Regions from separate parts of the Microbacterium sp. NPDC058389 genome, predicted to be linked through region 2. Evidence: predicted binding sites of a transcription regulator. Region 2 holds the regulator's gene; the other holds the start of a gene.
The links. Region 2 encodes HspR, which represses chaperone genes until heat shock. Its sites were predicted from a motif close to AAGTTGAGTCNNNNNGACTCAACTT; they were not measured.
Positions count from the first base shown of each region.

Region 1: the regulator HspR is predicted to act here: its motif matches at 2,241-2,265, upstream of ACFWJ8_RS07590 (ATP-dependent Clp protease ATP-binding subunit).

Region 1 is NZ_JBHXJQ010000004.1:158,967-171,113, forward strand. It holds gene ACFWJ8_RS07570 (methyltransferase) at 1-678, opposite strand, end outside; gene ACFWJ8_RS07575 (MarR family winged helix-turn-helix transcriptional regulator) at 702-1,133, shown strand; gene ACFWJ8_RS07580 (DUF3817 domain-containing protein) at 1,200-1,664, shown strand; gene ACFWJ8_RS07585 (VOC family protein) at 1,721-2,089, opposite strand; gene ACFWJ8_RS07590 (ATP-dependent Clp protease ATP-binding subunit) at 2,280-4,847, shown strand; gene ACFWJ8_RS07595 (LLM class flavin-dependent oxidoreductase) at 4,930-5,805, shown strand; gene ACFWJ8_RS07600 (LLM class flavin-dependent oxidoreductase) at 5,802-6,572, shown strand; gene ACFWJ8_RS07605 (ATP-dependent DNA ligase) at 6,606-8,147, shown strand; gene ACFWJ8_RS07610 (NAD-dependent deacylase) at 8,180-8,875, shown strand; gene ACFWJ8_RS07615 (sugar ABC transporter permease) at 8,942-10,213, opposite strand; gene ACFWJ8_RS07620 (ATP-binding cassette domain-containing protein) at 10,210-11,052, opposite strand; gene ACFWJ8_RS07625 (sugar ABC transporter substrate-binding protein) at 11,144-12,147, opposite strand, start outside.
Region 2 is NZ_JBHXJQ010000003.1:88,648-100,794, forward strand. It holds gene ACFWJ8_RS05635 (alpha/beta fold hydrolase) at 1-71, opposite strand, end outside; gene ACFWJ8_RS05640 (AraC family transcriptional regulator) at 125-847, opposite strand; gene ACFWJ8_RS05645 (hypothetical protein) at 917-1,522, shown strand; gene ACFWJ8_RS05650 (GNAT family N-acetyltransferase) at 1,634-2,209, opposite strand; gene ACFWJ8_RS05655 (VOC family protein) at 2,206-2,631, opposite strand; gene dnaK (molecular chaperone DnaK) at 2,862-4,727, shown strand; gene ACFWJ8_RS05665 (nucleotide exchange factor GrpE) at 4,730-5,314, shown strand; gene ACFWJ8_RS05670 (DnaJ C-terminal domain-containing protein) at 5,339-6,334, shown strand; gene ACFWJ8_RS05675 (heat shock protein transcriptional repressor HspR) at 6,450-6,914, shown strand; gene ACFWJ8_RS05680 (YciI family protein) at 6,964-7,365, shown strand; gene ACFWJ8_RS05685 (RNA polymerase sigma factor) at 7,362-8,660, shown strand; gene ACFWJ8_RS05690 (VOC family protein) at 8,701-9,162, shown strand; gene ACFWJ8_RS05695 (DUF5979 domain-containing protein) at 9,219-12,147, opposite strand, start outside.

The DNA.
Region 1 (12,147 bases), on a different contig from region 2:
GTCGGTCGCGATCGTCTCGGGCAGGTGCTCGAGCAGGAGCCTCGTGCCGATGTCGATCGCGGCGCCTGCGAACGCGCCGCCGTACGCGCAGACCACGAGGCCGGCGTGTGTCTCGCGGGCCGGAACGGGGTCCCGCCCCGCCCCGGGCTCGCGCGCGACGAGCACGCGGGACTTCTGGCGCGCGTGCGTGACGTCCAGTCGGGCGAAGTCTGCGCCGAGCACCTCGTTCATCGCGAGCGTCATGTGCTTGAGCCGCCCGCCGGCGAAGACCGCGACGTCGCGCGACGCGTGGGCGGCGATCAGCCCTGCGATGTCGCGCAGTGCGTCGAGGGCGCGGGGCAGTCGCAGCAGCACGACGTCGGCGCCCTCGACGAGCTCCGCATCCAACGGCATCGAGGTGAACGCGTCGGCGGATCCGAGCCGCTCGGCGTTGGCGTGGAGCGCTCGCTCACCGGTGAGCGGGTCCTGGTGAACCCGGATGCCGTGCGCTCCGGCAGCCGCTGCGCCCAGCGTGAGCGCACCGTAGGCGTCGCCGATCACGACCAGTCGCCCCTCGGGCACCTCGGCGCGCGCGGCGGCCGACTCGTCGAGGATCAGCCGGTCGGCGGCGTCCACCGCGACGAGATCCGGCGCCTCGACATCGGGCCAGCGGCGCAGGCTGTCGAGCGGGAACGTCACCGTCCCACGGTAGCGGGGCTAGCATGAAGCGCGTGCCGTCCGAGCGTCCTTTCAGTCCTGTCATCTCGCTTCTCACCGTGGCGAGCGTGTGGGACGCGCACCTCGGCGCACAGTTGAAGGACCTCGGGCTGACCACGCGCAAGTACGGTCTGCTGGCGCACATCCGCTCCACGCCGGGCATCTCGTTCAGCGAGCTCGCGCGGCGATCGCAGGTCACCGTGCAGTCGGCGCACACCGCCGTGCAGTCCCTCGTGGCCGATGGACTCGTCGCCGACGCGACGGCGCACGCCGGCGCGGCGTCCGATCTGCGGGTCACCGACCGCGGGGGAGACGTGCTGCGGGCTGCGGAGCAGCGGCTGGCCGCGCTCGACGCCGGACTCGCGTCGGGGGCGCCGGAGCTCGCCGCGGCACTCAAGGGCCTGCATGAGGAGCCGTTCGGTCTCGATCACGGGTGAGGCCGGACGCCTCCTCGTTCGGCAAACCTTCAGAAAGCCTGAAACTCTTTCAGTTAGTCTGAAGGTGTGTTCCGAACCCCCCACACCCTGTTCCGCGCGCTGGCGATCGCCGAGGTCATCTCGTGGACGCTGCTGATCACCGGTCTCGTCCTCCGCGCCACCACCGGATGGGCCCTCGGCGTCACGATCGGCGGCGGCATCCACGGCTTCATCTTCTTGTCGTACGGCGCGACCGCGATCCTCGTCGCGCTGAACAACCGCTGGCGCGTCGGGCCCACTGTGGCCGCCCTCGTCAGCGCCGTGATCCCGTACGCGACCATCCCGGCCGAGATCTGGCTGCAGCGCACCGGCAGGCTCGCCGGCGCCTGGCGTCTGGAGCAGACGGATGACCCGCGTGACGGCCGCTGGTACGACCGGCTCATGCGCTGGTTCTTGCGCCGCCCGTGGGTGCTCGGCGCGCTCATCGCCCTCGCCGTCGTCGCGCTGTTCGCGGCGCTGCTCATCATCGGCCCGCCCGGCGGCCGCGACTGACGGACGACCTGGCGGCCGGCCTCCGATCTCGCGGATCGGATGCCGGCCGCCGCCGTTCACCGAGGCGGCAGCTGCTGCAGCGTCCAGGTGTTGCCGTCGGGGTCGTCGAACTGCACGAAGCGTCCCCACGCCTGCTCGTCGACGCCACGCGCGTCGACGTCGACGCCGCGCAGGTGCGCCAGGGCCTCGTCGGCGTCGGTCACGACGAGCTGGACGGTCTTCTGCTGCCCGGGTTCCAGCGTGTCGCCGAGGCCCGTGCCGAAGGCTATCGAGCACGCCGAGCCAGGCGGCGTCACCTGTACGAACCGCAGGCCGTCGAACGGCGTCTGGTCGTGGTCGACGTTCCACCCGATCCGTTCGTAGAACTCCTTCGCGCGGTCGACGTCGGTGACCGGCACGAAGATGAGCTCGATCTTCCAATCCATGGTTCTCCCTCTCTTCGCTGACGTGGGTCCCCTCCGTGCCCGACGCTACGCCCGGGGCCCGACATCCGCGCGGGTGTCGAACTGTTCCGCTCGCTGGGGAATACCTGCGGATCCCTCCCGTTGAACTTGACATTGCTTGTGTCAAGTTCAAAACTTGATGCCCGTCCACTCAAGTTTCAGGAGAGATGGAATGCCCGAAGACTTCAGCTCCCAGGCCGGCGACGGCAGCGCGTTCGACGACTTCCTCGCGCGCTACCTCGCCGGCGAGCGCGCCCGCGCGGAGCGTTCGATCGACCTCAGCCGCTTCCTCGGCGCGCGCACCCAGGAGCTGCTCCAGCGTGCCGGCAAGTACGCGCTCGACCATGGTCAGCGCGAGCTGGACGCCCTGCACGTGCTGCGCATCCTCGCCGCCGAGGCGCCCGCCCGTGAGGCGATCCGCGGCATCGGCGCCGATTCGGACGCGATCGTCCGTGCCACCGAGGAGCGCCTGCCGGCGGCATCCCGTCCCGCCGACATCGACGGCGCCGTGATCACACCGTCCGTGCAGCGGGCGCTGTTCCACGCCTTCCAGGTCGCACGCTCGTCCGGCTCGACCTACGTCGACCCCGAGCACCTGTTCTTCGCGCTCGTGCTCGCACAGGACACCCCCGCCGGCCAGGTGCTGGCGCGCGCCGGCGTGACGGCCGAGGCCCTCACGCAGGGCGCGCGCGAGACGGTCGCCCCGTCGGCAGTCCCGTCGGCGGACGCGGAGCAGGATGCCGCGGCATCCACCTCCCCGATGCTCGACACGTACGGCACCGACCTGACGGCGCGCGCCGTCGCGGGCGAGCTCGACCCGGTCATCGGCCGCGCCGACGAGATCGAGCAGACGATCGAGATCCTCAGCCGCCGCACCAAGAACAACCCGGTGCTCGTGGGCGAGGCCGGTGTCGGCAAGACCGCGATCGTCGAGGGGCTCGCCCAGGCGATCGTGGACGGCGCCGTGCCCGAGCAGCTGCTCGGCAAGCGCGTCGTCGCGCTCGACCTGCCGGCGATGCTGGCCGGCACCCGCTACCGCGGCGACTTCGAGGAGCGCCTGACCAAGACGATGGACGAGATCTCCGCCCGCCGCGGCGAGCTCATCGTCTTCATCGACGAGGTGCACACCGTGGTGGGCGCCGGCGGTGCCGGTGACGGCGGCATGGACGCCGGCAACATCCTCAAGCCCCGCCTCGCGCGCGGCGAGCTGCACCTGGTCGGCGCGACCACGCTCAAGGAGTATCGCGTCATCGAGAAGGACCCGGCGCTCGAGCGCCGCTTCCAGCCCGTGCGCGTCGGCGAGCCCTCGATCGAGGACGCCGTCCTGATCCTCCGGGGGCTCAAGCCCGCGTACGAGGAGCACCACGGCATCGTCTACACCGACGAGGCGCTGCGCGCCGCCGTCGAGCTGAGCGACCGCTACCTCACCGAGCGCGTGCTGCCCGACAAGGCGATCGACCTCATCGACCAGGCCGGCGCGCGCCTGCGGCTGAGCCTGGGCGCCAAGGTCGACGTCAGCGGACTCGTCGAGCGCCTCGCGACCCTCGAGGCCGACAAGAACGCCGCCGTCTCGGCCGAGCACTACGAGGAGGCCTCGCAGATCCGCGACCAGATCGCCGACGTGCAGGAGCGCCTGGCGCGGGCGACCGCGGCCGGCCCTTCGACGGGCTCAGGGGCCACGACCGCGGCGATCGTCGACGAGCCGGAGATCGCTGCCGTGATCAGCAGGGCGACCGGCATCCCGGTGAACCGTCTCACCGAGACCGAGCGCGAGCGTCTCGCCTCGCTCGAGGACGAGCTGCACGATCGCGTCATCGGACAGGACGACGCGGTCACGGCGGTCGCCAAGGCCGTGCGCCGCAACCGCACCGGCATGGGCGACGCCCGCCGGCCGGTCGGATCGTTCCTGTTCCTCGGACCCACCGGTGTCGGCAAGACCGAGCTGGCCAAGGCCCTCGCCGCGTCGCTGTTCGACGACGAGGGCGCGGTCATCCGCTTCGACATGAGCGAATTCGGCGAGCGGCACACCGTGTCGCGCCTGGTCGGCGCCCCCCCCGGATACGTCGGCTACGACGAGGCCGGGCAGCTCACCGAGCGCGTGCGGCGCAACCCCTACTCGATCGTGCTGTTCGACGAGATCGAGAAGGCGCACCCCGACGTGTTCAACCTGCTGCTGCAGGTGCTCGACGACGGTCGTCTCACCGACGGCCAGGGTCGCACGGTCGACTTCCGCAACACGGTGGTCGTCATGACGTCCAACCTGGGCTCGGAGTTCCTCGCGTCGCGCGGCGGAGCGATCGGGTTCCTCGCCGACGGCGGCGGCTCGACCGGGTTCGGCTCCGAGAAGGACCTGCGCGACCGCGTGTTCGCGAAGCTGCGCGAGGCGATGCGGCCCGAGTTCCTCAACCGCATCGACGAGATCGTCCTGTTCCGCAAGCTCGAGAAGCCGCAGCTGCAGAGCATCGTGCGACTGCTGCTCGGCGCATCCGACGCCCGCCTCGCCAAGCGCGACGTCGGCCTGGTCGTCACCGACGGCGCCATCGCCTGGCTCGCCGAACACGGCTACGAGCCCGAGTACGGCGCCCGGCCGCTGCGCCGGCTGATCCAGCGCGAGGTCGACGACCGCATCGCGGACCTGTTCGTGACCGGTGCCCTCGTCGACGGCGGGAGCGTGACGGTGGATGCCTCAGCCGGCGCCCTGACGGTGCTCGCGGCCGCGCCCTACGCCGCCGCGGCCTGATCCCGGCCGGACCGATGCCAACCCGACCGACACCCGCGACGTCCGCGTCGCGGGTGTCGGTCGCTCCTGCCAGAGTGGGGGCATGACCCGCATCGGTGCGATCTTCAACCCGTACACCCACACTCCCGACGAGTTCCACGACGCCGTGATCGCGGCGGAGCGGGCGGGTGTGCCGGAGCTGTGGGTGTGGGAGGACTGCTTCAAACAGTCGTCCTTCGCCACCGCCGGCGCGGCGCTCGCGTGGACCGAGAACCTCAAGGTCGGGATCGGCATCGCGCCCATGCCGCTGCGCAACGTCGCGGCGACCGCGATGGAGATCGCGACCCTGGAGCGGCTGTTCCCGGGGCGTCTGCTGCCGGGTGTCGGGCACGGCGTGCTGCCGTGGATGGGGCAGGTGGGCGCGCGCGTCGCGTCGCCGCTGACCCTCATGCGGGAGTACGTGCCCGCGCTGCGGGCACTGCTCGCGGGTGAGCGGGTGACCGTCGACGGCCGCTATGTCACGCTCGACGACGTCGCGCTGGACTACCCGCCCGCCGTCGCGCCGCGGATCTACGCGGCCGCGGAGGGACCCAAGACCGTGCGCCTGAGCGGCGAGGTCGCCGACGGCTCGGTGCTCGACTCTCGCCACACCGTCGAGGAGCTGGCCGAGCGCATCGCCTCGATCCGTGCGGGACGCGAGGCCGCCGACCGCACCGGATCGCACGACACCGTGGCGTTCGTGGTCGCGGCGTTCGGCGCCGACGCGGAGGCGCGAGCGCTGGCCGACGTCGGCGACGACCACGCCGACCCGGGCGCGCGGGCGCTGTGGGGCACACCCGCGCAGGTGGCGGAGGGCGCCCGCGCGTTCTTCGCCGCCGGCGTCGACGAGGTGATCCTGCAGCCGTCGTCGCGCGTCGACCTCGGCGAGTTCTACGACGGGGCCGGCGAGGTCGCTCGCCTCGTGGCGGCGGGCGCATGACCGCGTCGGTCTCGATCGGGATCGCCGCGGCCGCCGGCGCCGACGTCGCCGCGCGCATCGCGCCGACGGTGGAGCGGGCGGGATTCCACGCGCTCTGGGTCAACGACACTCCGGGAGCCGACGCGCTGGAGGTGCTGGCCGCCGCGGCCGCCGTGACCGAACGACTGGTCCTCGCGACCGGCGTGCTGCCGGCCGATCGGCGTTCCGCCGCCGAGATCTCGGCGCGCGTCGCCGCGCTCGGACTGCCCGAGGAACGCCTCGTCCTGGGCATCGGCTCGGGCTCGGGCGGCGCCGTCGGTGCGCTCGTACGCGTGGCGGATGCCGCGAGCGCCCTGCGCGCGGGATCCGAGGCCCGCGTGGTGGTCGGAGCGCTCGGACCGAAGATGCGCCGGCTCGGAGCGACCGTCTCGGACGGCGTGCTGCTCAGCTGGCTGACGCCCGACGCGGCCCGCGCCCAGGCTCGTGAGGCGCACGAGACGGCCGCAGCCGCCCACGTCGCCCTGTACGTGCGCGCGGCAGCCGACGTCGCGGCCGTCGGCCGGCTCGACGTCGAGGCCGAGCGCTACGCGGGCTATCCCTCGTACGCCGCGAACTTCGCGCGCCTGGGCATCGCCGCCCGCGACACGGTGCTGCGCCCGGACGGCTTCGCCGCGGGCCTCGCGGAGTACCGCGCCGCCGTCGACGAGGTCGTGCTGCGGGCGATCGTCCCCGGCGACGACGCGGCGGACTACCTGGCGTTCGTCGAGGCCGCGGCGGCCGCGCACTAGGGCGTTGTCGGCGGCCGGTGCGAGAATCCCCCCATGCTGCTGCAGGAGCTCGTGGCGGTGACGGATGCCGTCGCCGCGACCTCGTCGCGTCTGGCCAAGGTCGCCGCGCTCGCGGACGTGCTGCGTCGGCTCGACCCGGCTGAGGTCGTGCCGGCGATCGGGTTCCTGCTCGCCGCCCCTCGGCAGGGGCGCCTCGGGGTCGGCTGGCGGAGCGTCACCAGTCTCGAAGCGCCGCACGCGGAGGAGCCGTCCCTCACCCTGTCGGAGGTGGATGCCGCCCTCGACACCCTCGCGCGCGCCGACGGACCCGGATCCGTCGCCGTGCGCTCCGCGGAGCTCGAGGCGCTCGCGCGCCGCGCCACGCCGGGGGAGTGGGACCTCCTCGTCCGCATCATGCTGGGCGAGCTGCGCACCGGGGCGCTCGAGGGCGTCCTGCTCGACGCGGTCGCGAAGGCCGCCGACCGCGCACCGACCGCCGTCCGACGCGCCGCCATGCTCTCGGGCGATCTCGGCGAGACCGCGCTGCTGGCGCTGACCGGCACCGCCGAACAGCTCGACGCGGTCGGACTCCGGGTCGGGCGTCCCGTCATGCCGATGCTCGCCTCGACCGCTGCGAGCACGGCCGAGGCCCTCGAAGGACTGGTGACGGACGGGCGGCGGGTGGCGGCATCCATCGAGTACAAGCTCGACGGGGCCCGCATCCAGGTGCATCGTGACGGCGACGAGGTGCACGTCTACACCCGCAGCCTCGCCGAGATCACCCACCGCGTGCCCGAGATCGTCGACGCCGTGCGCGCCCTGCCGGCGGAGCAGCTGATCCTCGACGGCGAGACGCTCACCCTCGACGAGGACGGCGGCCCCCGGCCCTTCCAGGACACCATGGCGCGCTTCGGCTCCGAGACCGAGGCCGCCGCGGTGCTGCGTCCGTGGTTCTTCGACATCCTGCACCTCGACGGCCGCGACCTGCTCGACGAGCCGCTGTCGGCCCGGCTCGACGCCCTCGCGCGCGTCGCCGGGGACGCCCGTATGCCGGGGATCGTCACCGACGACCCGGCACGGGCGGCGGACTTCTCACGCGAGGCGCTCGCCGCCGGACACGAAGGCGTCATGGTCAAGGCGCTCGACGCGCCGTACGCGGCCGGGCGCCGCGGCAAGAGCTGGCTCAAGGTCAAGCCCGTCCTGACCTACGACCTCGTCGTGCTCGCGGTGGAGCCGGGATCGGGGCGGCGCACCGGCCTGCTCTCGAACCTGCATCTCGGTGCGCTCGACCCGACGGGGGAGTTCGGCGCACCCGGTGGCTTCGTCATGGTCGGCAAGACGTTCAAGGGGCTCACCGATGCGACCCTGCGCTGGCAGACCGAGCACTTCCCGACGATCGAGACGCATCGCTCGGCGTACGCCCTGCACGTGCAGCCGGTGACCGTCGTCGAGATCGCGATCGACGGTGTACAGCGGTCGTCGCGGTATCCGGGCGGTGTGGCACTGCGCTTCGCACGGGTGAAGGGGTACCGGCCCGACAAGCGTCCCGAAGAGGCCGACACGATCCAGACCCTGCGCACGCTGCTGCGGGGCTGAGCCCGGCGTCCGCCGTGCGCCAGACTGGGCGCATGCGCATCGTCGTGCTCACCGGCGCCGGCATCTCGGCTGAGAGCGGAGTGCCCACCTTCCGGGGAGCGGACGGGCTGTGGGAGGGGCACCGCATCGAGGACGTCGCGACGCCCGAGGGGTTCGAGCGCGACCCCGACACCGTGCTCGCCTTCTACGACGCACGGCGCCGGGCGGTGGCATCCGTCGCCCCCAACGCAGCGCACCGCGCGCTCGCCCGGCTCGAAGGCGCGATCGGCGATCACCTGCTCGTCGTGACGCAGAACGTCGACGACCTGCACGAGCGGGCCGGCAGCCGGAACCTCGTCCACATGCACGGCGAGCTGCGCCGCGCCCGCTGCCTCGCGTGCGGCGCTCGGCCGACGTGGGACGGCGACCTGATCGACCGCCCCGCGTGCCCCGAGTGCGGGGAGCGGATGCTGCGGCCCGACGTCGTGTGGTTCGGAGAGATGCCGTACGGACTCGACCGCATCGAAGAGGCGGTCGTCGCGTGCGACGTGTTCGTGTCGATCGGCACGTCGGGCGAGGTCTACCCGGCCGCCGGCTACGTGGCGCTCGCCGCCGCGTTCGGAGCGCGCACGGTGGAGCTCAACCTCGAGCCGAGCGACCCCGCCGTGCCGTTCGACGACGCGCGCGCCGGTCGTGCCGGCGACCTCGTGCCGGCGTGGGTCGACGAGCTGCTCGCACGACGCGGGTGACAGCCCGGACAGACGGAAGAGCGCCGGGTGGAGGCATCCACCCGGCGCTCTTCGCGATCTGCTCAGCTATACCCTGCCGCCGCCTGAGCGCAGACGCGACAGGGCGTCGACGGTCGCCGCGAGGATCAGCACGCCGCCGGTGACCAGCAGGTTGATGCCGGCGGGCAGGTTCAGCAGGCCGAGGCCGTTCGTGATCGTCGCGATCACGAGTGCACCGATCGCGGCGTGGACCAGCCGGCCGCGGCCGCCGAAGAGGCTGACACCACCGACCACGGCCGCCGCGACGCCCGACAGCACGATGTCACGGCCGACGGTGGCGTCCACCGCGCCGACGCGCGCGACGCTCAGCAGACCCGAGAACACCGCGAGCGCGGAACAGATCACGAACGCCCACCACTTGATCCAGCGGACCTTGACGCCCGACCGGCGAGCCGCCTCGGCGTTGCCGCCGATCGCGTACAGGTAGCGGCCGAACTTCGTGCGGTCGAGCAGGAACGTGCCCAGCCACAGCAGCGTCAGCACGATGGGGACGACGATCGGGACGCCGGCCACCTCGACGACCGACTGGCCGCGGTTCTGGTTGAGGAAGTAGACCACCACGCCGCCGCCGACGGCGATCGTGGCGAGCTTGATGAACACCAGCGACAGCGCCCGGTTCGGAACGCCGGCGCGCCGGCGGCGCGCTCGGTCCCAGAAGGCCGTGCCGCCGGAGATCAGCAGCATGATCGCCAGCATCACCCAGCCGCCCCACACCGGCAGATTGCCGTTCTGCAGCGCGATGAGCTCGGGCACCTCGAGGCGGAACTGACCGCCCGTGCCGATGACGACGAGCGCCAGTCCCTGGAAGCCCAGGAACAGACCCAGCGTCACGACGAACGACGGGATGCCGACCCGTGCCACGAAGAAGCCGATGAGGGCACCCGTCAGGATGCCGAAGCCGAACCCGACGAGCAGGGCCAGCGGCCAAGCCACGTGGAACTGCGAGTTGAGCACCACGAACAGCGCCATGCCGACACCGCCGGTCACACCGGCAGACAGGTCGATCTCGCCGAGGAGGAGGACGAACACGAGCGCGATGCCGAGCACCACGAGCGTCGCCGCCTGGTTCATCAGGTTGGCGAAGTTGCGCTCGGTGAGGAAGTACGGACTCAGGATCGAGAACAGGATGCCGAGCACCACGAGGCCGCCGACCGCGGGGAGGGCCCCCATGTCGCCGCCGCGCACGCGCTGCCACCACGCCGACAGCTGGTCGCCGAGGCCGCCCTCGACGCCGCTGCCGATGAGGTCGCCGGCGACGGGATCGGGCGAGGCCTCGGTCCGGGTCACGCTGCTGGTCATTCCGCGCCTCCTTCGGTGCGAATCGTCGATGTGTCGATGATGCCGACGCCGCCCTGCGGCGCCTTGGTGCCGGTGATGTAGCCGACGATGTCGTCGCGCGTGGTCTCGGACGTCGGGATCTGCGCGACCATCTGGCCGAGGTAGAGCACGGCGATGTCGTCGGCCACCGCGAACACGTCTGCGAGGTTGTGGCTGATGAGCACCACGGCGACGCCCTGCTCGGAGAGGCGCTTCACGAGGTTGAGCACCTGCTCGGTCTGCGCGACGCCGAGTGCGGCGGTGGGCTCGTCGAGGATGACGACGCGGGCCTTCTTCAGCACGGCGCGCGCGATCGCGACCGTCTGGCGCTGACCACCCGACAGGCTCGAGACCTTCTGCCGCACGGACTTGACGGTGCGCACCGACAGCGATCGCAGCGTGTCGGACGCCTCCTTCTCCATGCGTCCCTCGTCGAACGTGCCGAACGAGAGCTCCTCGCGGCCGAGGAACATGTTCTGGACGATGTCGAGGTTGTCGCACAGCGCGAGGTCCTGGTAGACGACCTCGATGCCGAGGTGCGCCGCATCGCGGGGCGCGTGCAGGTCGCGGTGCTCGCCGTCGATGAGGACTTCGCCCTCGTCGTACGGCTGCACCCCGGCAAGGCCCTTGATGAGCGTGGACTTGCCGGCGCCGTTGTCGCCGACGAGGGCGGTGACCTTGCCCGGGCGGACCACGAGGTCGACGCCCTTGAGGACGCTCACGGGGCCGAAGGACTTCTTGATTCCGACCAGCTGGATGATCGGCTCCCCGTCGGTGCCGACGGGGACATCGACGACGGGTGGGGAAATGGTGTCTGACATGCTCGCTTCCTTGCGGGTCTCGGAGGGGTGCTCGGTGCATGCGAGGGCGTCGCGCCAGGTGGACGCGACGCCCTCGTCGTGCGAGCGGACCTTACTTGGTGACCCCGTACTCGTCGCACTTCGCCTTGACCTCGGCGGTGCAGACGTCGTCGTACGAAGCGTCGCCGGCAGCGACGACGTCCTTGACCTTGTCAGGGCCGACGAGGATCGGCGTGACCTGGATGTACGGCGTGCCGTCGTCCAGCTTGGCGCTGGCGGAGGGCTTGTCGCCCTTCAGCAGTGCCACGGCGGTGTCGACCGCGGCGGTGGCCTCGTCCTTGACCGGCTTGTAGACCGTGGCGGTCTGCCAGCCGAGCAGGATGTTCTGCAGGCCCGCGACGTTGGCGTCCTGGCCGGAGACCGCGACGCCCGTCAGGTTGTTGTCCTGCAGGACCTTGATGACGCCGGCCGCGTTCGTGTCGTTCGCGACCCACACGCCGTCGACCTTGCCGCCGAGCGAGGTCAGCGCCTGCTCGAAGTTGGTCTGCGACTTGGCCTGGTCCCACACACCGGTCGGCTCGGCGGCCGGCTTGATGCCTGCGGCCTCCATGACCGAGACGGCGCCGTCGTGGAACATCGCGGCGTTGCCGTCGGTCGGGTCGCCGCCCATGTACACGACGACCGCGGTCGCCGGGTCCTTGCCGGCGGTCTTGAGGCCGTCGAGGACGGTCTGGCCCTCGAGCTCGCCGACCTTCACGTTGTCGAACGACACGTAGTAGTCGGCACCGGTGAAGGGGCGGTCGTAGGCGATCACGGGGATGCCTTCGGCCTTGGCCTTCTCGGCGACGGCCTCGGCCGCGCCCTGGTAGTCGACGAGCAGCATGACGCCGCAGCCCTTGGTGAGCTGCTGGTCGGCGATCGTCGAGTACTTGTTGACGTCACCCTGGGCGTTCTGGATGTCGGTCTCGAAGCCGGCATCGCTGAGGCCCTCTTCGAGGTACTTCTTGTCGAAGTTCTCCCAGCGGGGCGAGGACGCCGCGTCGGGGAGGATGACACACGCGCGGCCCTCGGCGTCGGCACCGGCGTCGGTGCTGCCTCCGTTGCCGTCGTTGCTGC
Region 2 (12,147 bases):
AGGTCTCCCTCACCCGCGACGCTGTAGGCGATGGTGGTTCCGTCTGCGGATGTGACCGTGTTCTCGGACAACTGATCGAGCCCTTCTCGTCTGAGCGCGGCACTGCGCCGCGACGGGCTCCACGCTAGGTCTGCTCCGCGGATGCGGGCTTGTACAGAAGCGACAGCGCGCCACCAGGATCGGCGCCCTTGCCCAGCTGCGTCGCGGTGCGCCCGATGAAGCGCTGCAGCGACCGCGCGAGGTGAGGCTGGTCGTAGAACCCGAGTCGGTTCACCACCTCCAGCGCAGCGCGCCCCTCGCCGAGGAGCACCGCCGCGTGCCTCGCGCGTTCGATCTGACGGATCGAGCCCTGGGTGAGTCCCGTCGTGGTGGCGACGCGTCGCTGCACCGAGCGGGCACCGACCCTTGCGACGCCGCCCCACATCACGTCGTCGACGAGCGGGTCGCGCACGAGCACCCCCGCTCGGACGAGGCGATCGACGAACTGCTCGGCATTCTCGTAGCGCGGAATCTCCCACTCCTCGCCGTGAAGCACGAACGCGCGGGCGGTGACGTGGGGGCTCTCCAGGCCGCCGTCGACGAGCCGGTCCAACTGCAGGTGAGGCATGTGGGCGCCATGCGCGAAGGTGATGCCGAACGAGGCCGAATCGCCGGACACCTCGACAGCCGATGCGGCCGTCTCCGGACCGCGGACGGCGACGCGCACCACGCCCTGTTCCTCCCAGAACGCCAGCTCCCAGTTCGACGTCGCGACGGACGTCATGCGCTCCACGCCGGAGGTGCGCCCGTGCCACACCCGAGCCACGTACGGTGAGTCAGCCGCGCGGTGGTCGCTCTCGATCGGCATGCGCTCAGGGTCGCACAGTTCGACCGCAGCAGGGCGCCGGCGACCGCACGCCTGGGCTAGTCTCGCGGCATGTCCGACGCGCCGATCGAGCCGACCGACCCCGCTGACCGCAGGGATGCTCCGCCGGCTGCCCGCCGCCCGCGCGGTCGCTCGGCGCGGGCGCGCGCGCACCTCGAGGAGCTCGACGGCCGCGAAGAGGCGTACGTCATGTACTTCAAGGAGCGCGTCTACGCCACGTTCACGGGTCTTGCGATCGTTCTCGTCGTCGCCGCGAACGGCCACGCCGACCCCGAGCATGCGCTCTTCGCACTGGTGCTCGGCGTGCTCGGCATCGTCGCCGCCGGCTTCGTCTCGGATGTCATCTCGCACCTCGCGGTGCACCAGACGTTCCCGGTCGGCGCCGACCTCATGATCCTGCTGCGCGTCGCGGGCGGTGCGCTCAGCACCGTCGTCACGCCCGGCATCCTGCTCCTGCTCGCGTGGCTCGACGTGATGCCGCTGGATGCCGCGCTCCGCGCCTCCTCGATCGTCTACATCGTCACGCTCGGCGTGATCGGCTGGTTCGCCGTGCGCCGGTCGCGGCTGACCTGGGCGAAGCAGCTGCTGGTGCTCGGCATCCTCATCGCCCTCGGATTCGCCGTGATCGGCCTGCAGACCCTCGCGCACTCGATCTGACCCGGCGCCGGCGCGCCCCGCTCGGACATCTCGCGAAACTCGGACCGATGGGGGTCGAGCGTCCGAGATACGCGAGATCGCCGAGTCAGCGGCGCGCTCAGCCCGAGGCGCTCAGCCCGAGGCGCCCTGCGCGGCCTGCCATTCGCGCTCCAGCAGGGCATAGTGGCCGGTGTCGGTCCACTCGCCCTTGAGCCACATCTGTTCGACGAAGTGGCCCTCGTGCCGCATCCCGAGGCGTTCGCAGATGCGCACCGACCCGGTGTTGCGGGGGTCGAGCTCGGCGTACACGCGGTGCAGTCCCAGCTCGTCGAAGGCCAGGGAGAGCAGCAGGCGGGCGGCCTCGGTCGCGTAGCCGTGGCCCTGCGCGCGCGGGGCGAGGATCCAGCCGATCTCGGCTGTGCGGTCCTCGACGCTGTGCAACTCGAAGTACATCGTGCCGAGGAACTCCCCGGACGCGGACCGGATCGCGGGCTGCAGGTAGTCGCCCTTGGCGGCGAGACGGGTGGCCGCGGCATCGCGTTCCAGGATCTCGGCCACCTTGTCTCGCGACCGCGCCTCGTACAGGAGGTACCGGCACACCTCGGGGTCGCCCTGCATCGCGGCGAGGTCGTCGAGGTCGTCGGGACGCAGCGGGTCGAGCGTGACCCGATCGCCGCGCAGTTCGCGGAAGGTCCAGTCGAGCGTCATGCCTCCATACTGTCGGCGGCCGCAGCCTCGCGCGGCGGATTGTGCATGAACTCGAGGCGGATGCCGTCGGCGTCCTCGACGAACGACGCGTAGTAGCGCTCGTTGAAGCGGGGATAGAGCCTGGGGTCGCGCACGGCCGTCCAGCCGGCATCCATCGCGATCGCGTGCAGCCGGTCGACCTCGGCGCGCGAGTCGACGGCGAACGCGAGGTGCTGCCACCCCACCCGCCCGTGGCGGTGCGGCCCGGTGCCGGGCTCGCGGGCGGGGAAGAGGATGAGCTCGACCTCGCCCTCGGTCCACCACGAGACGCTCGCGTCCGCGTCGGTGCGGGTGAATCCGAGCGCCTGCATGATCGGGTCGTACTGCGCGATGCCGCGCTGCAGGTCATCCACAGTGATGCCCAGATGGTCGAAGACAGCCATGGCGCCAGCCTGGCACATGCGAACTTGAGTCTTGTCGTATCAACTTTGACTTGACGGATGCCGCACCCCGGGTTTATGGTTGAGTCATCGCGACTCAACCCTTCGACAAGCTCAGGGAACGGCTACCGAGTTCAGGGACCGGTTGCTGAGCCAGTCGAAGTGCGCGAGCAGACTTCCCATCAACCCCGGGCGCCGGCATCCGTCGCCGCCCACAAGAAGGAGAGAACAACATGGCACGTGCTGTGGGAATCGACCTGGGTACGACCAACTCGGTCGTGAGCGTCCTCGAGGGCGGCGAGCCCAAGGTCATCGCCAACGCCGAGGGCTTCCGCACGACCCCGTCGGTCGTCGCGTTCACCAAGGACGGCGAGGTGCTGGTCGGCGAGACCGCCAAGCGCCAGGCCGTCACCAACGTCGACCGCACCGTCTCGTCGGTCAAGCGCCACATGGGCACCGACTGGAGCTTCGACGTCGACGGCAAGAAGTGGACGCCGCAGGAGATCTCGGCCCGCATCCTGCAGAAGCTCAAGCGCGACGCGGAGGAGTACCTCGGCGACACCGTCACCGACGCCGTCATCACGGTCCCCGCGTACTTCAACGACGCCGAGCGTCAGGCCACCAAGGAGGCCGGCGAGATCGCGGGCCTGAACGTCCTGCGCATCATCAACGAGCCCACCGCCGCCGCGCTGGCCTACGGCCTGGACCGCGGCAAGGAGGACGAGCTCATCCTCGTCTTCGACCTCGGTGGCGGCACGTTCGACGTCTCGCTGCTCGAAGTGGGCAAGGACGACGACTTCTCGACGATCCAGGTCCGTGCCACCGCCGGCGACAACCGCCTCGGCGGCGACGACTGGGACCAGCGCCTCGTCGACTACCTGATCAAGCAGTTCAAGGACACCACGGGCGTGGACGTCTCGGGCGACAAGATCGCGCTGCAGCGCCTCAAGGAGGCCGCGGAGCAGGCGAAGAAGGAGCTCTCGTCGTCCACCTCGACGAGCGTGAACCTGCCGTACCTGTCGCTCACCGACTCGGGCCCCGTGTCGCTGAGCGAGACGATCACGCGCGCCAAGTTCGAGGATCTCACGAAGGACCTCCTCGACCGCACCAAGAAGCCGTTCGAGGACGTCATCCGCGAGGCCGGCATCAAGGTCGCCGACATCGACCACATCGTGCTCGTCGGCGGATCGACCCGCATGCCCGCGGTCGCTGAGCTCGTGAAGCGCGAGACCGGCAAGGACGCCAACAAGGGCGTCAACCCGGACGAGGTCGTCGCCGTCGGCGCCGCCCTGCAGGCCGGTGTGCTGAAGGGCGAGCGCAAGGACGTCCTCCTCATCGACGTCACCCCCCTGAGCCTCGGCATCGAGACCAAGGGCGGCATCATGACGAAGCTCATCGAGCGCAACACCGCCATCCCGACGAAGCGCTCGGAGACCTTCACGACCGCCGACGACAACCAGCCGTCGGTCGCGATCCAGGTCTTCCAGGGCGAGCGCGAGTTCACCCGCGACAACAAGCCGCTGGGCACGTTCGAGCTGACCGGCATCGCGCCGGCTCCGCGCGGCATCCCGCAGATCGAGGTCACCTTCGACATCGACGCCAACGGCATCGTGCACGTGTCCGCCAAGGACAAGGGCACCGGCAAGGAGCAGTCGATGACCATCACGGGCGGCTCGTCGCTCGCGAAGGACGACATCGAGCGCATGGTGCGCGAGGCCGAGGAGCACGCCGCCGACGACAAGAAGCGTCGCGAGGCCGCCGAGGTGCGCAACCAGGCCGAGACGCTCGCGTACTCGATCGAGAAGCTCATCAAGGAGAACGACGACAAGCTGCCCGCGGACGTCAAGTCCGAGGTGCAGGGCGACGTCGACGCGCTCAAGACGGCGCTGGCCGGCGAGGACGACGAGGCTGTGAAGGCCGCGTTCGAGAAGCTCAACCAGAGCCAGGGCAAGCTGGGCGAGGCCATCTACGCCTCGAACCAGGCTTCGCAGGCCGCTCCGGATGCCGCTCCCGACGCGTCGGCCGACGGTCAGGGTTCGTCGAACCCCGACGAGGACGTCGTCGACGCCGAGGTCATCGACGAGGACGAGACGAAGTAACCATGGCCAAGGACTTCGAGAACGAGGTCCCCGCCGGCGAGGACCCGGAGGCGAACGCCTCCGGGTCCGACCCGCAGGAGGGGACCGACGCCGATGAGCTCACGGTGGACGACATCCTCGGCGCGGCGCAGAACGCCGACGCCGCGGCGGAGGACGCCGTGCTCGCCGACCTCGAGTCGGCGCTGCTGACCGACCTCAAGCGGCTGCAGGCCGAGTACGCCAACTACCGGCGCCGCACCGAGGAGCAGCGCGAGGTCGAGATCGAGCGCGCTCAGGGCGCGGTCGCCAAGGGCCTGCTGCCTGTGCTCGACGATCTCGACCGCGCCGAGAAGCACGGCGACCTCGAGGCGGGCTCCGCGTTCGCCGCGATCGCCGAGAAGCTGCGCGGCGTGGCCGAGCGCATCGGTCTCACCACGTACGGCGAGGCCGGCGAGGTGTTCGACCCGCAGCAGCACGAGGCGATCTTCCAGGTGCCGACCCCGGGTGCGACCGAGCAGACGATCATCGAGGTCGTCGAGATCGGATACCGCCTGGGATCGGTGGAGCTGCGTCCGGCGAAGGTCGTCGTCGCCGTTCCCGCCGATTAAGCCCGAGAACGAGAAGGAGGATCCATGGCCAGTCAGGACTGGTTCGACAAGGACTTCTACTCGGTGCTGGGGGTCGCGAAGGACGTCAGCGACGCGGACCTCAAGAAGACGTACCGCAAGCTCGCGCGCAAGTATCACCCCGACTCCAACCAGGGCGATGCCGCCGCCGAGGCGAAGTTCAAAGAGGTCAGCGAGGCCTACTCCGTGCTCTCGGACGCCGAGCAGCGCGCGGAGTACGACCAGATCCGCGCGATGGGCTCGGGTGCCCGGTTCACGTCCGGCGCCCAGGGCGGCACGGGTGGCTTCGAGGACGTCTTCTCGATGTTCAACCAGGGCCGCGGCGGCCGTCAGCAGGCGCAGGACTTCGACGACATCTTCGCGATGTTCAACCAGCAGCAGGGTGGTGGCGGCTTCGGCACAGGACGCTTCGGTCAGTCGACCGGGGGGTTCCGCGGCTACGGCGGGCCCACCCGCGGCGCCGACGTCACCGCCCGCACGACGATCGACTTCGTCACCGCGACCAAGGGCGAGACGATCACGCTGCAGGGCGAAGACGGCAAGCCGTTCAAGGTGAAGATCCCCGCCGGCGTCGCGGACGGGCAGAAGATCCGGCTCCGCGGTCGCGGGCGCCCGTCGCCCGATGGCGGCGAGTCCGGCGACATCGTCGTGCAGATCACGGTGCGTCCGCACCCGGTCTTCACGCGCGACGGGCTCAACCTGCGCGTGACCGTGCCGGTGACCTTCACCGAGGCCGCGCTGGGCGCCACCATCGAGGTGCCGACGCTCGGCGGCGATCCCGTCAAGCTGCGGGTCGCGCCGGGCACCCCGTCCGGACGCGTGCTGCGCGTCAAGGGCCGCGGCGTCGAGACCGCGAAGGGCACCGGCGATCTCCTCGCGGAGGTGCAGGTGGCGGTGCCGTCGCACCTCGACGATGCCGCGCGCGAGGCGCTCGAGCGCTTCCAGAGCCTGGAGCCCAAAGAGAACCCGCGTGCCGAGATGATGTCGAAGGCCCGGGGCTGACATGCTTTCTCAGAACAGGGGATCCGGCGAGCACAGGATGATTCCGCGCGAATCGACCTGTCTTCGCCGGATCCCCTGCTCTGGGTGACGCGATCGACGCCGGGGAGGTGACGAAATGACCGAGGACGACATCGACGACGACGCTCCCATCTTCGCGATCGCCGTCGCCGCCGAGCTGTCGGGCATGCATCCGCAGACCCTCCGGCAGTACGACCGGCTGGGCCTCGTCGTGCCCGCCCGCACGCAGGGCGGCTCACGCCGGTATTCGCTGCGCCACGTGGAGCAGCTGCGGGAGGTCGCCCGCATGTCGTCGGACGGCATCGGCCTGCCCGCGATCACCCGCATCCTCGAGCTCGAGGCCCGCGTGCACGAGCTGCACGGCCGTGTCCGTGACCTCGAGGACCGCGTGCGCGCTGAGCTCGAGAAGCGTCCCGGCGCCCGCGTGTTCGCGGCGGGCTCGACCGGTGCGGTCGTCACACTGCGCCATGGCACGCGAGTGCGCCGCGCCACAGAGGTGGTCGTGTGGCGCCCGCGCACGCCGATCGAGCCGCCCGCGGACCCGGCCGACGACGCGGGCTGAGCCGCTGCCCCGGGTTCCGTGACGGGACCGGCACTGCCAGGATGACGGCATGCGCTTCATGCTGCTGCAGACCTATGGGCCCACGGCCTCGGACGCCCCGCCGATGACGGAGTGGACGGCATCCGACGTCCATGCGCACATCGCGTTCCAGCAGGAGCTCAACGCGCGGCTGGCGGAGCTCGGCGAGCTGATCGACGCGGTCGGGCTCGCCGGCCCCGAGGCAGCGCGCATCGTCACCAGTGACGGACGCACGCCGGTCGTCACCGACGGGCCGTTCCCCGAGACGAAGGAGCTGCTGGCGGGCTACCGGCTCGTCGACGTCGAGTCGTGGGACCGGGCGCTGGAGATCGCGGCGCTCGTGTCGGCGGCGCCCGGCCCGGACGGTGCACCGGTGCAGGCGCCCATCGAGGTGCGCCAGGTGATGGGCGCTCCGGCGACCGACGACCAGTGACGCCGGAGGCCGGCATCCGCGCCGTGGAGGGGCTGCTGCGCGAGTACGCACCCCGTGCCCTCGCGATCGTCGCGAGCCGCTACCGCGATTTCGACGGAGCGGAGGATGCCGTCCAGGAGGCGCTCATCGCCGCCGCCGAGCAGTGGCCGGCCGGTGTGCCCGACGACCCGCGCGCGTGGCTGGTGACCGTCGCGTCGCGGCGACTCGTCGACGCGTACCGTTCGGCCGACGCTCGGCGGAGGCGCGAGCGCGAGGCGTGGGACGACCGCGAGGCACCGGCGGCCGACGAGCCCGTCACCGGCGATGTCGACGACTCGCTCACGCTCGTGCTGCTGTGCTGTCACCCGGCGCTGACGCCCGGGACAGCGATCCCGCTGACGCTGCGTGCGGTCGGCGGGCTCACGACGCGCGAGATCGCGGCCGCGTTCCTCGTGCCCGAGGCGACGATGGCCCAGCGGATCAGCCGTGCGAAGGCGACGCTGCGCGCCGCCGGTGGCCGCTTCGAGCCGCCGCCCGATGATGCGCGCGATGCGCGCACGCGATCAGCGCTGCACGTGCTGTATCTGATGTTCAACGAGGGCTACGTCGCGAGCGAGGGCGACGACCTCGCACGCCCAGACCTCGCCGCCGAGGCCATCCGGCTCACCCGCATGCTGCGTGCGTCCCTGCCGGCGGATGCCGAGGTCGCCGGACTGCTGGCCCTCATGCTCCTGACGGAGGCGCGACGGCAGTCGCGCGTCGACGACGCGGGGCGCCTCGTGCCGCTCCCTGCACAGGATCGCACCCGCTGGAACCCGGTGCTCATCGCCGAGGGGGTCGTGCTGCTCACCGACGCGATGCGCCGCGGCGAAGTGGGGGAGTACCAGCTGCAGGCGGCCATCGCGGCGGTCCATGACCAGGCGCCCTCGTACGCCGACACCGACTGGACGCGCATCGCCGGCCTCTACCGGGCGCTCGCACGTCTCACCGACAACCCCATGGTCGGCCTCAACGCCGCCGTCGCCGTCGCGATGACCGACGGCATCCCCGCGGCCATGGAGCACGTGGATGCCGCCTCCGCCGTGCTCGGCGACCACCACCGTGTCCACGCCGTGCGGGCGCATCTGCACGAACTCGCCGGCGAGCCGACGCGTGCGGCGGACGAGTTCCGGGCGGCCGCGGCGCGCACCGCGAACGAGGCGGAGCGGCGGTATCTCGCGGATGCGGCATCCCGGCTCTCCGGGTCGGCGGGCGAAGAAGCCGCAGGAATCTCCGTCGCGGATGTCGAGAACGGCGGATCGGCTCCGACTCCCTGATGAAGCCGCCGAGAGGGCGGCCACGACGGAAGGAACCGAAATGCCTCGCATCACCCCCAACCTCTGGTTCGACGGTCAGGCCCTCGACGCAGCGGAGTACTACGTGTCGGTCTTCCCGGACTCGCGCATCACCGACGTGAGCCGCATGGGTGAGGACGGCCCGGTGATCACGGTCTCGTTCGAGCTCGACGGTCAGCCGTTCCTCGGGCTGAACGGCGGACCGCAGTTCACCTTCACCGAGGCCGTCTCGTTCGTGATCGACTGCGCCGACCAGGCCGAGGTCGACCGCTACTGGGACGAGCTCGTCTCGGACGGCGGCGAGGAAGGCCGGTGCGGCTGGCTCACGGATCGCTACGGCCTGTCATGGCAGGTCGTGCCGCGTGCCCTCGTCGAGCTGCTCACCGACGCCGACCCCCGCAGGGCCATGGCTGCCGGCACCGCGCTGCAGGGCATGAGCCGCATCGACGTGGCCGCCCTGCACGCGGCCGCGGACGCCGCCTGAACGACGGAGAGTGGATGCCGCACCCGCCCGATGAGGCCGGGCGCGGCATCCACTCGTCACATGTCGTGCGTGCGGCGCGTGCGCCGGATCGTGAGGAAGGCGCCGAGCGCGATCGCGGCGAGGGCGCCGAGCGGAATCAACGGCGAGATCCCGCCACCGCCCGTCGCCGGCAGCGGAGCCGGAGGCGTCGGGGTCGGGGTGAGTGTGGGGTCGGCGGTGTTGGTGAGCGTGACCATCACCGTCGCGCCACGCAGCAGGGGTGTGACGGGGAGGGTGTAACGGCCCTGGTCATCCGGCGTCAGCGGCTGTCCGTCGACCGTCCAGGTCGGTGCGCCCCAGTCCACACCGGGCACCGCGGGCAGATCGCCCTCCCGAACGGCGACGATGGTGCCGGCGGGGTAGTAGGGGGAGAACGCGACCACGTCGGGTTCGAGCCGCACGGTCGGCTGGGCGAGGTCGTCGACCCACCAGTCGAGCGGGAACGTGGTGCCCGCAGGGACGGCGGACGCGGCATCCCCGTCCAGCCTCTTGACCGCGGCATAGCGCGTGAGCTGGACGACCGAGTTGGTGACCTGGAGCGTCGGCGTCTCGTCCGGGCCGATGAGCACCCAGCTCGCAGGCGTCCAGGTGGCGCTGCCGCTCCACGCGTAGCCCTCCGGCAGTTCGGCGGGGTCGGGCGCGACCTCGGTCAGGTTCACGACGGTCCCGACCGGGAACTGCAGCGGCTCGCCCGCCTCGTCGACCGGCCCGGCCGGGGTGCCGTCGGCAGGGATGTCGAAGCTGCCGGTCTGCGGGTCCCGCCCCGGGAAGTGCGCGGTGTAGTCGATCGTGAACGCGTCGACGGGAAGGAGATCGGGATCGATGCCCGCCAGCGCCTTGGACACCTGGAAGGTGCCGGTGATGAGCGTCGCGCTGTTGGTGAGCGTCGTGTGGACGACGGCTGCGCCGTCGTCGCCGATCACGAGCTGCTCCGGATCGAACGTCCGGGTATCCCAGGCGATCTGCTGCGGCGTCGGCGCGGTGAGTTCGCCGAACGAGATGATCGTGCCGTACGGGAAGGTCGCCAGCTCGCCGTCGCCTCCCTCAGGACCCACGGCCGTGCCGTCAGCGGGGACCCGCAGTGTGCCGCGCTCGACCTCGCCGGTCGGCAGCGTCGCGGTCCACGTGACGCTGAACTCGAGATCGACGGGGATGAGCTCCTCGGGGAGGTTCGCGAACGCCTTCGAGACGTCGAAGGTGCCCTCGCGCAGCGCGTTGTCGACCTCGATGGCGATGTCGCCGGACGCGGGCAGCTCGATGTCGACGATCGCGCCGGTGAGGTCGTCCTGGCCTTCGTCGAACGCGGTCGGCTGGTACTCGGTGGTGACGCCGTCGACCGTGACGAGGATGACCGGGAGCTCCCAGTCCGCCGCGTCGGTGGGCTGGCCGTCGAGCGTCGGCACGAGTTCGGCGAGCTCGAGCGTGTCGGCCTCCGGATCGATGTCGGCGATGAGCTGCGGGTCGCCGACCGGCAACGGCATGGTCCCCCGCGTGTCGGCCCCGGTGTTGTAGCTGACCGCGTAGCCGTACGCGGGATCGGAGGCCGCGCCGGTCGCCGACTTCACGATCGAGATCGATCGCCCGTCGTCGATGGGTGTGACGCCGTTGGTCAGCTCCACCGAGACGGTGCCGGTCTCGTCGATGACGAACGTGCGCCCGGGGTCCCAGCCGGCCGTCGCCCATTCGAAGCCGTCCGGCGGGGTGACGCCGGAGAGGTCTTCGGTGAGGACGATCCGCGTTCCGACGGGGAACTGCTCGCCGACGTCGACGACCGTGCCGTCGAGCGGCACGTTCAGCGTCCCCTCGTCGAGCTGGGTCAGGCCGTTCCACGCAGACCAATGCACGGGGACGGTGACGCCCACGGGGAGATCGACCGGATCGCCGGAGAGGAAGTCGACCGACTTCGTCACGCTGAACGTGCCCGTCTGCGCGGTGGCGGTGTTCGTGACCACGACGTCGGCCGTCCCCGAGCCGATCGTGAGCGGGTTCGGGGTCACGGTCGCCGGCCCCCACTCCCATCCCGGAATCGTCTCGGGGTCGATCTCTTCGAACACGACCACGGTGTCGAGGGGGAACTCCAGGCCGGCGTCGACAGAGGTGCCGTCGGCCGGGATCTCGAGCGTGCCCGGCACGACGGTGCCGTCGGGCTCGGTCGCGGTGTAGTTGACGGTGAAGGTGGTGCCCTCCGGAAGGTCGGCCGGGTCGATGCCCGACAGCTCCTTGCGCACCGAGAACGTGCCGCTGTCGGGAGCGCACGGGACCTCGCTGGAGAACAGGTACGAGTGCACCTCACCGCCCTCGATCGTCACGTCGCGGCCGATGACCTGACCGTCGAGCGGGGCGGCGTTCACCGTGACGTCCGCGTCGGGTGCGTAGATCGAGCCGTCGATGCGAGCCTGCGCCGCGGTGACCGTGACCTGGCCGGTCAGCTGGGACAGGTCCCACAGCATGTACGGCGAGTACATGCCCTGTGGATCGGCGCGCGCGCCGATCACCTCCGTCGTCCCCGCAGGCACGCGGATGATGAGCGGGTTCGCCGCGCCCGGGGTGGGCCCGTCCGAGAACTGGATGAGGGCGGCCCCTGCGATGTCGGCGTAATCCACCACGTTCGGCATGTCGGGGCTGAGGGGCTCGAGGACGACGCGGTCGCCCTGGTCGTCCGCCACTCCGACGGGATAGCCGATGCCGGTCGTGGGGTCGGCGATGTCGCCGAGGCACATCGCCGCCTCCTCCCACGACGCTTCCCGATTGGCCTCGACGTAGTTCGCCACCGCGTCCGCGGAGGTGTCGAGCGTGTAGATGCTGTGCGCGCCGTCGGCGTTCGCCGAGCCGTTGGGGGGCTCGGCATTCTGCGGATACCTCTGATGCGTCGCGTCGATGAGCGGCGTCTGATCCGGGCTCGACGGGTTCTCGTTCAACCGGAGCCAGTCCGAACGCTGGAACGCC